3 regions of the Bradyrhizobium sp. BWC-3-1 genome follow, and region 2 is predicted to be linked to each of the others. Evidence: predicted binding sites of a transcription regulator. Region 2 holds the regulator's gene; each other region holds the start of a gene.
What was found. The regulator PhoB, encoded in region 2, activates phosphate uptake and scavenging genes when phosphate is short. The targets are predictions, from matches to a motif close to TGTCATNNANCTGTCAT.

Region 1 (4,075 bases), 3.2 Mb from region 2:
TGCCGCCCTCGCGCCGCACCACCATCGAGAGTTTCGCGTGGGTCTTCAGTTCGAGGAAGCCGTAGACGACCTGCACGCCGGCGCGTTCGAGGTCGCGCGCCCAGCGGATGTTGGCCTCCTCGTCGAAGCGGGCCTTCAGCTCGATCAGCGCGGTGACGGATTTGCCGGCTTCGGCGGCTTCCACGAGCGCGCGCACGATCGGCGAGTTGCTGGAGGTGCGGTAGAGCGTCTGCTTGATGGCGACGACGTCGGGGTCGCGCGTCGCCTGCTGGAGAAACTGCACCACGACGTCGAAGGATTCGTAGGGGTGATGGACGACGAGGTCCTTCTGCCGGATCGCAGCGAAGATGTCGCCGCCTTGCTCGCGCACGCGCTCGGGATGGCGCGGCACGTAAGGGGTGAATTCGAGATCGGGCCGGTCAAGGCGGGTGAGCTGCGAGAGCTCGTTCATGGCGAGCACGCCATCGACCAGGAACACCTCGTCGTCGGCGGTCGACAGCGCGTGCTGCACGAAACTGCGCAGCTGCTCCGGCATCTTGGCGTCGATCTCGAGTCGGATCACCGAACCGCGGCGGCGGCGCTTCAGCGCGGTCTCGAACAGGCGGACGAGATCCTCGGCCTCTTCCTCGATTTCGAGTTCGGAGTCGCGGAGGACGCGGAAGGCGCCCTGGCCGTGAAGATTGTAGCCGGGGAACAGGCGGTTGATGAACAGCGCGGTGGCCTGCTCCAGCGAGATCAGCCGGACGACCTTGCCGTCAGCCGGCAGACGGATGAAGCGGTCGATCTTGCCGGGCATGCGGATCAGCGCGTTCATCTGCTTGCCGTCGGCGGCGCGCGTGAGCTGGAGCGCGATGGTGAAGCCGAGGCTCGGAATGAACGGGAAGGGGTGGGCCGGGTCGATCGCGAGCGGCGTCAGCAGCGGGAACACGTTGCTGAGGAAGTAGTCCTCGACCCAGGTTCGTTCCGCCTTGGTGACCTCCTTGCCCTCGACCAGCACGATACCCTCGTCGGCGAGCGTGCCGCGCAGGTCGCGCCAGATTGCCTGCTGGTCGGAGGCAAGCTGCGAGACGGTCCGGTTGATGAGCGCGAGCTGCTCGGACGGGGTCAGACCGTCGGGGCTGCGCTCAGCAATACCCTCGCGCACCTGGGCCTTGATGCCGGCGACGCGGACCATGAAGAACTCGTCGAGGTTATTCGCTGAAATCGACAGGAATCGCACCCTCTCCAGCATGGGGTGGCTGGGATTGACCGATTCCTCCAGGACGCGGCGGTTGAAGTGCAGCCAGGAAAGCTCGCGATTGATGAACCGCTCGGGGCTCGATGCGATCGCCGGCGGGCCTTCGGCTTCCGGGGCTTTTTCTTTAACTTCAACAGCTTGCGCAGAATCCATCAGAAGTCGGTCCATCCAGTTCGCCCCAATTTGCGACTTACGCGCAAAACCCGCGGGAGCATGTGTTAGAGCGATGACGTTTCGATGACATTGATGTTCCGCCGCCCGGCCGCGTCAACCCGCCTTGGTCAGACATCCCGGAGCAGCTCGGCCGCCAGGGCCCGGGTGACGGGGCGGCCGAGGCGCAAGGCCTCGCTGTCCAGCAGGTCCACAGCCCGTCGGGCGGCGGCCGAGGACCGCTCCAGGCGAGTGGCGAGGTAGCTGACCACGCTCTCGTCCACCGCGAGCTGGCGGTCGGCGCAGAACTTGACGATCAGGCCGCGGAAGAGCTGGTCGTCGGGCGGCAGCAGCGAGACAACGGGGACGGCGCGGAGCCGCGAGCGCAGGTCGGCGAGCTCGATCTCGAGAGACGCGGGCACCTCGCGTCCGGTGAAGAGGACGTAGGCGCCGTCCTCGCGGGCCAGATTCATCAGATGGAACAGGGCGCGCTCGTCGAATTCCCTGGCTTTGGGATCCTCGACCACCAGCGCGCCGGTGGCGAGCGCAGCCGGGACGGCCTCGGCGGTCAGCCCATTGGCCGTGGTCGAGCGGGCGCCTGAAGCCTCGGCCCAGATCGCGGCGAGATGGCTCTTGCCGCTTCCTTCCGGGCCGGCCAGCCACATGATTCGGTTCGGCCATTCCGGCCAGGCGTCGATGAGGGCAAGACCGGCGGCGTTGACGGGGCCTTCGAGGAAATTGTCCCGGCTCAGGCTCTCCGCATGCGGAAGCGAAAACGCCAACTGTCGGGGATGAACGCGGCCTGGCACGCTTGCTTTGCTCCGTGCCGGCGTGCCGGCTTCGTTTGACGAGATGCGACCTCATCGAGCGGGAGTTGGCCTTTTACGGGGCCGCTCCCAACTCACTTGGCCTCGATCGTGCTCATGTGCCGCAACCATTCGACAAGATAGAGCGACACGGAGGAGAGCGTGAAGACCGTGACGAGGCCCATCAGGATTATATCATAAGGACCGGGTTTGAAGCCGAAGGCGAGGGCGGCCAGCACCAGCGCCGCGAACGCCACTTGGGCCACAGTGTTGAGCTTGGATACCTTTGAGGGCTTCATCTCCACAGGTCGGTCGAACAGCCACGATATGATCACGGCGGCGACGATCATGATGTCGCGCGAGACCACCAGGATGACGATCCAGCGCGGAATCGCGCCCCAGATGCCGAGCGCCATGTAGATCGAGACCAGCAGCGCCTTGTCGGCGAGCGGGTCGAGCAAGGCGCCGAGCTCGCTCGTCATGTTGAAACGCTTGGCAAGGAAGCCGTCGACCGCGTCGCTGATACCGGCGATCAGGAATACGGCGAACGCCACCTCCATTTGGCTCGACACGATGGCCCAGACGATGATCGGGACCAGCATGATGCGGCCCAAAGTAATGATGTTCGGTATACTCACACGGCGCTTCCCGGCACCCGGCCTGACCTCGAATTCGGCCCTTTGGAGGCTGAACCGGTTGATATCTCTACATAGTATACGGCGGCGCGCCATGCGAGCCATTGCGCGTCCCCGGAATTCGACGTAACCAGCCGCAAACCCACTGGAAATCGGGCATGACCGACCGCAAAAACGGCCTCACTTACGCCGATTCAGGCGTCGATATCGATGCGGGCAACCGCTTGGTCGACCTGATCAAGCCGATGGTGCGCGCCACCGCACGGCCCGGCGCCGACGCCGAAATCGGCGGATTCGGCGGCCTGTTCGATCTCAAGGCGGCCGGTTTCAAGGATCCCATCCTGGTGGCCGCGACCGATGGCGTCGGCACCAAGGTCAAGATCGCGATCGAGACCGGCCTGCATGGCGGGATCGGCATCGACCTCGTCGCCATGAGTGTCAACGACCTCGTGGTGCAGGGCGCCGAGCCGCTGTTCTTCCTCGACTATTTTGCCTGCGGGAAGCTCGATCCGGAGGCGACCGCGTCGATCGTCGCCGGTGTCGCCGAAGGCTGCCGCGAATCCGGCTGCGCCCTGATCGGTGGCGAGACGGCCGAGATGCCCGGCCTCTACAAAGACGGCGACTACGACCTCGGCGGCTTTGCCGTCGGCGCCGCGGAGCGGGGCACGCTCTTGCCGCGCAAGGACATCGCCGCCGGCGATGCCGTGATCGGGCTCGCTTCGTCGGGCGTGCACTCCAACGGTTTCTCGCTGGTGCGCAAGATCGTGGAACAATCCGGCCTCGGCTTCGGGGCGCAGGCGCCGTTTGCGCCCGTCATGACGCTCGGCGGCGCGTTGCTGACGCCGACGCGTCTCTACGTCAAATCCTGCCTGCGCGCGATCCGCGAGACCGGCGCGGTGAAGGGGCTTGCCCACATCACCGGCGGCGGCTTCACCGACAACATTCCGCGCGTGCTGCCGAAGCATCTCGGCGTCGGTATCGATCTGGCGCGCCTGCCAGTGCTGCCGGTGTTCAAATGGCTGGCCGCGCAGGCCGGCATCGCCGAGCTCGAAATGCTGCGGACCTTCAATTGTGGGATCGGCATGATCGCGATTGTCGAGCCGGACAAGGTCGAAGAGGTCGTGGAGATCTTCACTGACGCCGGTGAGACCGTGGCACAGCTCGGCAGCGTGATCCCGGCCGAGGGCGAGCACCGCGTCGTCTATAACGGCCATCTCGACCTGGCGCTGTAATGACCGGCGCTGTAA
Region 2 (4,075 bases):
CAAGGTCGGACCTGGCGAAAACGGGGAGCAAATGCGGCGCTGCGCTGTTAGTCATGATGGTCACTTGAATGTTGCGGACGGAGTGAGCGTGCATTGCGCAACGCACCATCGACCGGCCCGGAAAACGAAACGTGCCGCCTCTTGAGGGCGGCACGTGCGACTATCTTAGGCCTGGTGAAACGGGTGTCAATGCCGCCCGGAAAGCCTCGCGAAACGCTGAATCCGTAGTCTTGCGGTGCCGATTTTGCGGGATTTGGCCACGGAACATGTGGAAGCGAGTCGGCGGACTCTTGCGCGGGAGTCACGCCATATTGTAGCGTTTGGATTGTCAGATACGACATCTCGTGCAGTGGTTCTGATCTTTAAGTCCTTATGTACCGGCGTAAACGTTCGGGCGTTCAAGACGCGCCCGGCGAGCCTTAAGGGATTCTGGCGGCACGGGTTTTTGAAGGCTTAGGCATTCGCTGCGAGGCCCCAGGATGGCTGGCGCGCAGCGAGGGAAAGGGTGCAATGACGGTTTTGACCTGGTCCGATGATCGCGTCGAGCAGCTGAAAAAGCTCTGGGAGGCCGGACTTTCGGCCAGCCAGATCGCGGCGGAGCTCGGCAATGTGACCCGCAATGCCGTGATCGGCAAAGTGCACAGGCTCGGCCTTTCGGGCCGCGCCAAGAGCCCATCATCGGCAGCGCCGCGGCCGCGCAAGGCGCGCCCCGCGCAGCACATGATGCGGGTGAGCCGCCCGATCTCGCGCGGCAACACCGCGCTGGCGCAGGCCTTCGAGGTGGAGGCTGAGCCGGATCCGGTCACCTATGACAACGTGGTGCCGATGAGCCAGCGGCTGTCGCTGCTGGAATTGAACGAGGCGACCTGCCACTGGCCGGTCGGCGATCCCTCGAGCCCGGACTTCTTCTTCTGCGGTGGAAGGGCGCTGTCCGGACTGCCCTATTGCGCTCAGCACTCGCGCGTTGCGTACCAGCCGGCGTCGGATCGGCGCCGCGCACCGGTAAAGCCGGGTCCCCGTTAGTCGTCACGCGAAGACAGTTCAACAATTTCAGTGTCGTCCCGGCCTAGTGCGCAATTGCGCACAGGGGGCCGGGACCCATACTCCGAGCACGCAATAATCGTGCGGAAGGGGTCACTCCGAGTCTTCGCCAAACCACGTTCGGTGGTTATGGGCCCGGATCAGCGCTCGCTTCGCTCGCTTGTCCGGGACGACGGCTGAGAATGCAGGGACAGCTCGCCAACAAACAAGCCTGCAACCCTACACCTGCTCTGCCTTGGCAAACCGATCATCCAGCGCGTAGCCGGCGCCGCGGACGGTGCGGATCGGGTCCTGCTCGCGGCCGAGATTGAGCAGCTTGCGCAGGCGGCCGATATGCACGTCGACGGTGCGCTCGTCGATATAGATGTCGCGGCCCCAGACGCTGTCGAGCAGCTGTTCGCGCGAGAACACCCGTCCCGGGTGCTCCAGGAAGAACTCCAGCAGGCGATATTCGGTCGGACCGAGATCGATCGGCCGGCCCGAGCGCGCCACGCGGCGCTTGTCACGGTCGAGCTCGATGTCGCCAAAAGCAAGGACGGTGGCGAGGCGCTCCGGGCTCGCGCGCCGCAGCAGGCCTTTCACGCGCGCCAGCAGCTCCGGCACCGAGAACGGCTTGACGATGTAATCGTCGGCGCCGGTCGCAAGACCCCGCACCCGCTCGCTCTCCTCGCCGCGCGCGGTGAGCATGATGATCGGGAGCTGCTTGGTCTCGGGACGGGTGCGAAGCCGCCGACACAATTCGATGCCTGACAGGCCCGGCAGCATCCAGTCGAGCACGATCAGATCGGGGATGTGCTCCTTGAGGCGGGTGTCGGCGTCGTCGCCGCGCATCACCGTCTCGACGTCATAGCCGTCGCCTTCGAGGTTGTAGCGGAGAAGCTCGGTCAGGGCTTCCTCGTCCTCAACCACCATAATGCGTGCGCCCATCGGGTCGTCGCTCCTTAAATCTTCAGGTGTTCGGTACCGTGTTGGCAAAGGTCGTCATGTCGCCCTTCGGCCGCTTGTCGGTGATCGCCTGGCCCTCGATCATGTAGAACACGGTCTCGGCGATATTGGTGGCGTGGTCGCCGATCCGCTCGATGTTCTTGGCGCAGAACATCAAATGGATGCAGAACGAGATATTGCGCGGATCCTCCATCATGTAGGTGAGGAGTTCGCGGAACAGCGAGGTGCAGATGGCGTCGACTTCCTCGTCGCCCTTCCACACCGCCATCGCCGCCGGCAAATCATGCGCGGCATAGGCGTCCAGCACCGACTTGACCTGCTGCTGCACGAGGTCGGTCATGTGCTCGAGGCCGCGGAACAGCTTGAGCGGATGGAAGTCCGTCTCCAGCGCCGCAACCCGCTTGCCCATGTTCTTGGCGAGGTCGCCGATGCGCTCGAGATCGGTCGCGACGCGCATGGCGCCGACGATCTCGCGCAGATCGACCGCCATCGGCTGGCGGCGGGCGATGGTGAGCACCGCACGCTCCTCGATGCGCTTCTGCAGCGCGTCGAGCTCGGTGTCGATGGCGACGACGCGCTGGCCGAGCGGGACGTCGCGGCGGATCAGCGCGTCGACGGACTCGACGATCATGCGCTCGGCGATGCCGCCCATCTCGGCGACCAGGCGAGTGAGTTCCTGGAGGTCGGTGTCGAAGGCCTTTGCGGTATGTTCAGAACCCATGTCGCGTCTCCTAGCCGAACCGGCCGGTGATGTAATCCTGCGTGCGCCGATCGGACGGCGACGTGAAGATCTTGCTGGTGTCGTCGAACTCTATCAGCTCGCCGAGATACATGAAGGCGGTCTTGTCGGAGACGCGCGCCGCCTGCTGCATGTTGTGGGTGACGATCGCAATCGTGTAATCCTCGGACAGCTCCTGGATCAGCTCCTCGACCTTGGCGGTCGAGATCGGGTCGAGCGCCGAACAGGGTTCGTCGAACAGAATCACCTCGGGCCTCACCGCGACGGTGCGGGCGATGCAGAGGCGCTGCTGCTGGCCGCCGGAGAGCGACAGGCCGGAGGCGTTGAGCTTGTCCTTGACCTCGTTCCACAGCGCGCCGCCGCGCAGCGCCTTCTCGACGCGGCCGTCCATCTCGGACTTCGAGATCTTCTCATAGAGACGGATGCCGAACGCGATGTTCTCGTAGATCGTCATCGGGAACGGCGTCGGCTTCTGGAACACCATGCCGACGCGGGCGCGCAGCAAATTGAGGTCCAGCCTGGGGTCGAGAATGTTGGTCTGATCGAGCATGAGCTGACCGGTGGCGCGCTGGCCGGGATAGAGGTCGTACATCCGGTTGAAGATGCGCAGCAGGGTCGACTTGCCGCAGCCCGACGGACCGATGAACGCCGTAACGCGGTTGGCGCCGAGCGTCAGGTTGATGTTCTTCAGCGCATGGTGCTCGCCGTAATAGAAGTTCAGGTTACGCACGGTCACCTTGGGAGGCGCCTCGGGCAGCACCGCCGCATGCGGCAGTCCACCGGACGCGCTCATCGACACGGAAAGATCACTCATTTTGCGGTCCTCTCGGCGCCAAGGATGCGCGCGAAAATATTAAGGGCAAGAACGGTCAGGGTGATGAGCAGCGCCCCGCTCCAGGCCAACTGCTTCCAATAGGCATAGGGGCTCTGCACGAAGTTGTTGATGGTCACAGGCAGGTTCGCCATCGTCTTGTTCAGGCCGAGGCTGAAGAACTGGTTCGATAGCGCGGTGAACAGCAGCGGCGCGGTTTCACCGGCGACGCGAGCGGTCGCGAGCAGCACGCCGGTGATGAGACCCGATCGGGCAGCCCGATAAGCGATCCGCTTGATCACCAGCGAACGCGGCAGGCCGAGCGCCGAGGCCGCCTCGCGCAACGCGTTCGGCACCAGCAGCAGCATGTCCTCGGTCGTGCGCAGCACCACCGGGATCACGATGACCGCGAGGGCGAGCGAGCCTGCGATCGCCGAGAAGCCGCGCATCGGCACCACCACGGCGCCGTAGATGAACAGGCCGATGATGATCGAGGGCGCCGAGAGCAGGATGTCGTTGATGAAGCGGATCACCGAGGT
Region 3 (4,075 bases), 1.0 Mb from region 2:
GGCGATCAGCCGCGGCCGCAGCGGCATGCTGTCGTCGACCAGCAGAATGTCCGCGCGCCGGCCTTCCGCGAGCACGCCGCGATCTGCAAGACCGGTCGCGCGCGCGGGCGCGGCGGAGACCAGATTCCAGGCCTCGGTCAGCGGCAGCACGCCATCGGCGGCGAGCCGGAACGCAGCGAGCAGCTGCGCGGGATAGTAGTAGTCCGAGGCCAGAACCGAGCAGAGCCCTTTGGCGATCATGTCGGATGCCCTGGTCCAGCCCGTGTGGCTGCCTCCGCGCACGACGTTCGGCGCGCCGTAGACGATGGCGTCACCGTGGCTTGCTGCCGCCCGCGCTGTCTCCTCGTTGATCGGAAACTCCGCAATCGCCACGCCCATGGCGCGAAAGCCTTCGCGCATCGCGGGCGTCGCATCATCGTGCGAGAGCATCCGCACGTCGGCGGCGCGGGCCGTCGCGGCCAGCCGTGACACGGAAGCCGGCACATCCGCGGCGCGGGACATTATGTGTCCGACCAGCCGGTCGAATTCCTCGCTCGACAGGCCGGTGCGCTCCACCATGCGATTGCGCTTGCGCGGCTTGGCCATGTCCCCAACCGTGCCGTCCATGTGGTCGTTGAAGGCGAACAGGTCGACGCGGCCCTCAGTGAGCCATTGGCTGATCTCGGTTTCGGCGTCGAGATTGTAGGTCTCGTGGCGCAGGTGAAAGCGGGTGTCGGCGGCGAATTGCGGGCGCTGCCGTTCGATCGCCTCCATCAGGCTGCGCGCATTGCCGGCTCTGCGCAGGCCCGGCTCCCACGAACAGGTCGTGGCGTGAAAAACCGTGGTGATGCCGTTGCTGATCGCCTGGCGGTCGCTGTCGGCGAGCGCGACGTCGATCGGGAAATCGACCCCGGCGCGCGGCATCATCTGTCGCTCGAAGGCATCGCCATGCAGATCGACGATGCCCGGCAGGACCAGCAGATCGCGCGCGTTGATCGCCAGCCGCGCCCGGCTGCGCGAGGCATTGATCTCTGCGATGTCCGTTCCGGACACGAGAAGCGACGTTTCGGCGAACTCGGAGCCGATCAGGGCCCGCCCGCCCTCGAGGAATATGTCTGTCACGCGACCGCGCTTCGTTTGCTGGCAGAAGAGGGTGCCCCTGCTTCGTATGCCGTGAGGAAATCCTCAATCCCGAGCTTGCGGAAATTGGGCAGGGCTTCACGCAACTTGTCGTGATCCCAGTCCCACCAAGCGAGCCTCGCAAGCCGCCCCGCAACCTCTTCCGAGAACCGCCGGCGAACGATGCGCGCCGGATTGCCGGCAACGATGGTGTAGGCCGGCACGTCCTTGGTGACGATGGCGCCGGCCGCGATCACCGCGCCGGTGCCGACGTTGCGGCCCGGCAGCACGATCGCGCCATGGCCGATCCAGACGTCATGGCCGATATGGACGTGATGCTGGCGCCGCCAGTCGAAGAACTCGGTGTCGTCGCTCCCGCCTTCGAAATAGGCGCTCGAACGATAGGTGAAATGCGCCTGCGTGGCGCGGTGCATCGGGTGATTGCCCGGATTGATCCGCGTCATCGCCGCGATCGAGCAGAATTTTCCGATGGTGGTGTAGGTGATCTGGGCGTCGTTCACGACATAGGAGTAATCGCCCATCGTCACTTCGTGCAGCATCGTGCGGGCGCCGACCTCTGTGTAGGCCCCAAGCCTGGTGTCGTGCAGCTTCGCCGAGGAATCGACAGTCGGCTGGAGCGAAAGAGCTTTGGCGGCCATGTTGTATCCGAACGAGAGGGCGAGTGTTTCTCTTCGAGCGGCTTGATGACAATGTCATGACGGCGCGATGACAGGGGATGAACAGGGGATGAGGTGTGTAGGATCGCCGCATCGCAACGTCCGTGTCACACAAGTGTCAAGCGCCGGCGTTAGCGGTGGGTCCCAGCTACTCTGGAGCCCTGCATGCTGGTGGTTGAAGGTCTGACGTGTCGCTTCGGCGTGAAAGCCGCGGTGGACGACGCCTCGTTTCAAGTCTCTCCCGGCGGCTTCGTCGGCGTGATCGGACGGTCCGGCGCCGGCAAGTCGACCCTGCTGCGGACCATCAACCGTCTCGCGACCCCTTCGCAGGGTCGCATCCTGTTCGACGGTCTCGACGTCACCGCGCTACGCGGCAAGGAGCTGCGGCAGTGGCGGGCGCGCTCGGCGATGATCTTTCAGCAGTTCAATCTGGTCGGCCGGCTCGATGCTCTCACCAACGTTCTTATGGGACGGCTCGCGACGATGCCGGCCTGGCGCTCGCTGTCGCAGAGCTGGCCCGAGCAGGACAAGGCGCTGGCGATGTCCGCGCTCGAGCAGTTCGACATCGCCCCACTCGCAGCCCAGCGCGCCGACCAGCTCTCCGGCGGCCAGCAGCAGCGTGTCGCGATCGCCCGCGCGCTGGTGCAGCAGCCCGACATCATCCTTGCCGACGAGCCGATCGCCTCGCTCGATCCGCGCAACACCAAGATCGTGATGGATGCGCTTTTGCGCATCAACAAGCATTTCGGCATCACCGTGCTCTGCAATCTGCATTCGCTCGACCTGGCGCGCAGCTATTGCGACCGCCTGATCGGCATGGCGCAGGGTCGCGTGGTGTTCGACGGCGCGCCGGCCGAGTTGACCGAGCACGTTGCGCGCGAGCTCTACGATCTCGAAGCCGCCGAAGTCATGGGCGGCACGCCTGCACCGGTGCGACAGGGCATTCCGGCGCTTGGAACGGCGGCCGCCGCCTGAGCTGCGCCGCATCAGGACTTACCAATTTTGCGTCAACCGACCTCAACCAATGAAGAGGCTATCATGATTACTCGCAGATTGATTCTCGCCGGCGCCGCCGCGCTCGCGTTGACGACTTCGGCCTCCGCCGAAGACTGGAAAGCCAAATATCCCGAGCTGACCTTCGCGGTCATTCCGGCGGAAAACGCCTCGGGCGTGACCGAGCGCTGGGCGCCGTTCATGAGCTATCTCTCCAGGGAATTGGGCGTGAAAGTCACGCTGCGCATCGCCAACGACTACGCTGCCGTGATCGAAGGCCAGCGTGCCGGCAACATCCACATCGCGAGCTATGGCTCGGCTTCGTTCGCTCGCGCCCGCCTGACCGGCGTCAAGACCGACGCCTTCGCCAACGACATCAACTCCGACGGCTCCACCGGTTATTACTCGGTGTTCTTCGTCAAGGCGAGCAGCCCCTACAAGAGCATCGATCAGCTCAAGGGCAAGAACCTCGGCCTGGTCGATCCGAACTCGACCTCCGGCAACAACGTGCCGCGCTTCGAGCTCGACAAGATGGGCATCGCGGACGCCGACACCTATTTCAGCAAGGTCGTCTTCACCGGCAGCCATGAGAACGCGATCCTGGCACTGGCGCAGGGCACCGTCGACGTCGCCGCCAACCAGTGGACCAGCGACGACGATTCGACATTGGCGCAGATGTTGACCAAGGGCATGCTGAAGAATGCCGACGGCTCGGCGATGAAAAAGGACGATTTCCGCATCATCCACAAGTCGGCGCCGATCATCAACGGTCCGTATGCCTACAATTCCGACCTGCCGGAAGAGGCCAAGGCCGCCATCGCGAAGGCGTTCTTCGACGCGCCGGCCAAGGACAAGGCTGCCTTCGACCGCCTACAGGACGGCCAGAAGAAAGGTTTTCATCCCGCGACCAGCAAGGATTGGGATGGCACGATCGAGCTGATCAAGTTCGTCGATGCGCTGCGTAAGAAGAAGGCGTCCTGAGTTTCGGGACGATGCCACTGGAGCCGGGTCGATGGACCCGGCTCTTTCTCTTTGATCGACCACCTTTCCTGATCAGATGACCGTCGCGGTTTCGATTCTCCCCGAGCAGCAGCTCGCCGTGCTCAACGCCGGCTATCGCCAGGCGGTGGCGCGCAAGCGGCTCCGAATCCTGTCTGGAGCCGTGATCTTCGCCGCAGCACTGTGTCTGGCCGCGATCGGCGCTGAAGTGAATCTGCGCACGCTGTTCGCCCACTTTGGCAACTTCATCAGCTATTTCGACCGCATCCTCACACTCGACACCGGCCAGCGGGTCTGGACCGATGTCG

Region 1: a site for PhoB is predicted at 1,464-1,480, ahead of RX329_RS25565 (RNA degradosome polyphosphate kinase). Genes of this name have one in related genera too.
Region 3: a site for PhoB is predicted at 1,814-1,830, ahead of phnC (phosphonate ABC transporter ATP-binding protein). Genes of this name have one in related genera too.

What each region holds. Positions count from the first base shown of each region.
Region 1 is NZ_CP136625.1:5,236,374-5,240,448, reverse strand. It holds gene RX329_RS25565 (RNA degradosome polyphosphate kinase) at 1-1,390, opposite strand, end outside; gene RX329_RS25560 (DnaA ATPase domain-containing protein) at 1,519-2,196, opposite strand; gene RX329_RS25555 (CDP-alcohol phosphatidyltransferase family protein) at 2,289-2,831, opposite strand; gene purM (phosphoribosylformylglycinamidine cyclo-ligase) at 2,987-4,060, shown strand; gene purN (phosphoribosylglycinamide formyltransferase) at 4,075-4,075, shown strand, end outside.
Region 2 is NZ_CP136625.1:8,463,948-8,468,022, forward strand. It holds gene RX329_RS40465 (aspartate aminotransferase family protein) at 1-55, opposite strand, end outside; gene RX329_RS40470 (GcrA family cell cycle regulator) at 511-1,023, shown strand; gene phoB (phosphate regulon transcriptional regulator PhoB) at 1,261-1,968, opposite strand; gene phoU (phosphate signaling complex protein PhoU) at 1,991-2,707, opposite strand; gene pstB (phosphate ABC transporter ATP-binding protein PstB) at 2,718-3,539, opposite strand; gene pstA (phosphate ABC transporter permease PstA) at 3,536-4,075, opposite strand, start outside.
Region 3 is NZ_CP136625.1:746,517-750,591, forward strand. It holds gene RX329_RS03575 (alpha-D-ribose 1-methylphosphonate 5-triphosphate diphosphatase) at 1-1,101, opposite strand, end outside; gene RX329_RS03580 (chloramphenicol acetyltransferase) at 1,098-1,757, opposite strand; gene phnC (phosphonate ABC transporter ATP-binding protein) at 1,941-2,750, shown strand; gene phnD (phosphonate ABC transporter substrate-binding protein) at 2,814-3,749, shown strand; gene phnE (phosphonate ABC transporter, permease protein PhnE) at 3,826-4,075, shown strand, end outside.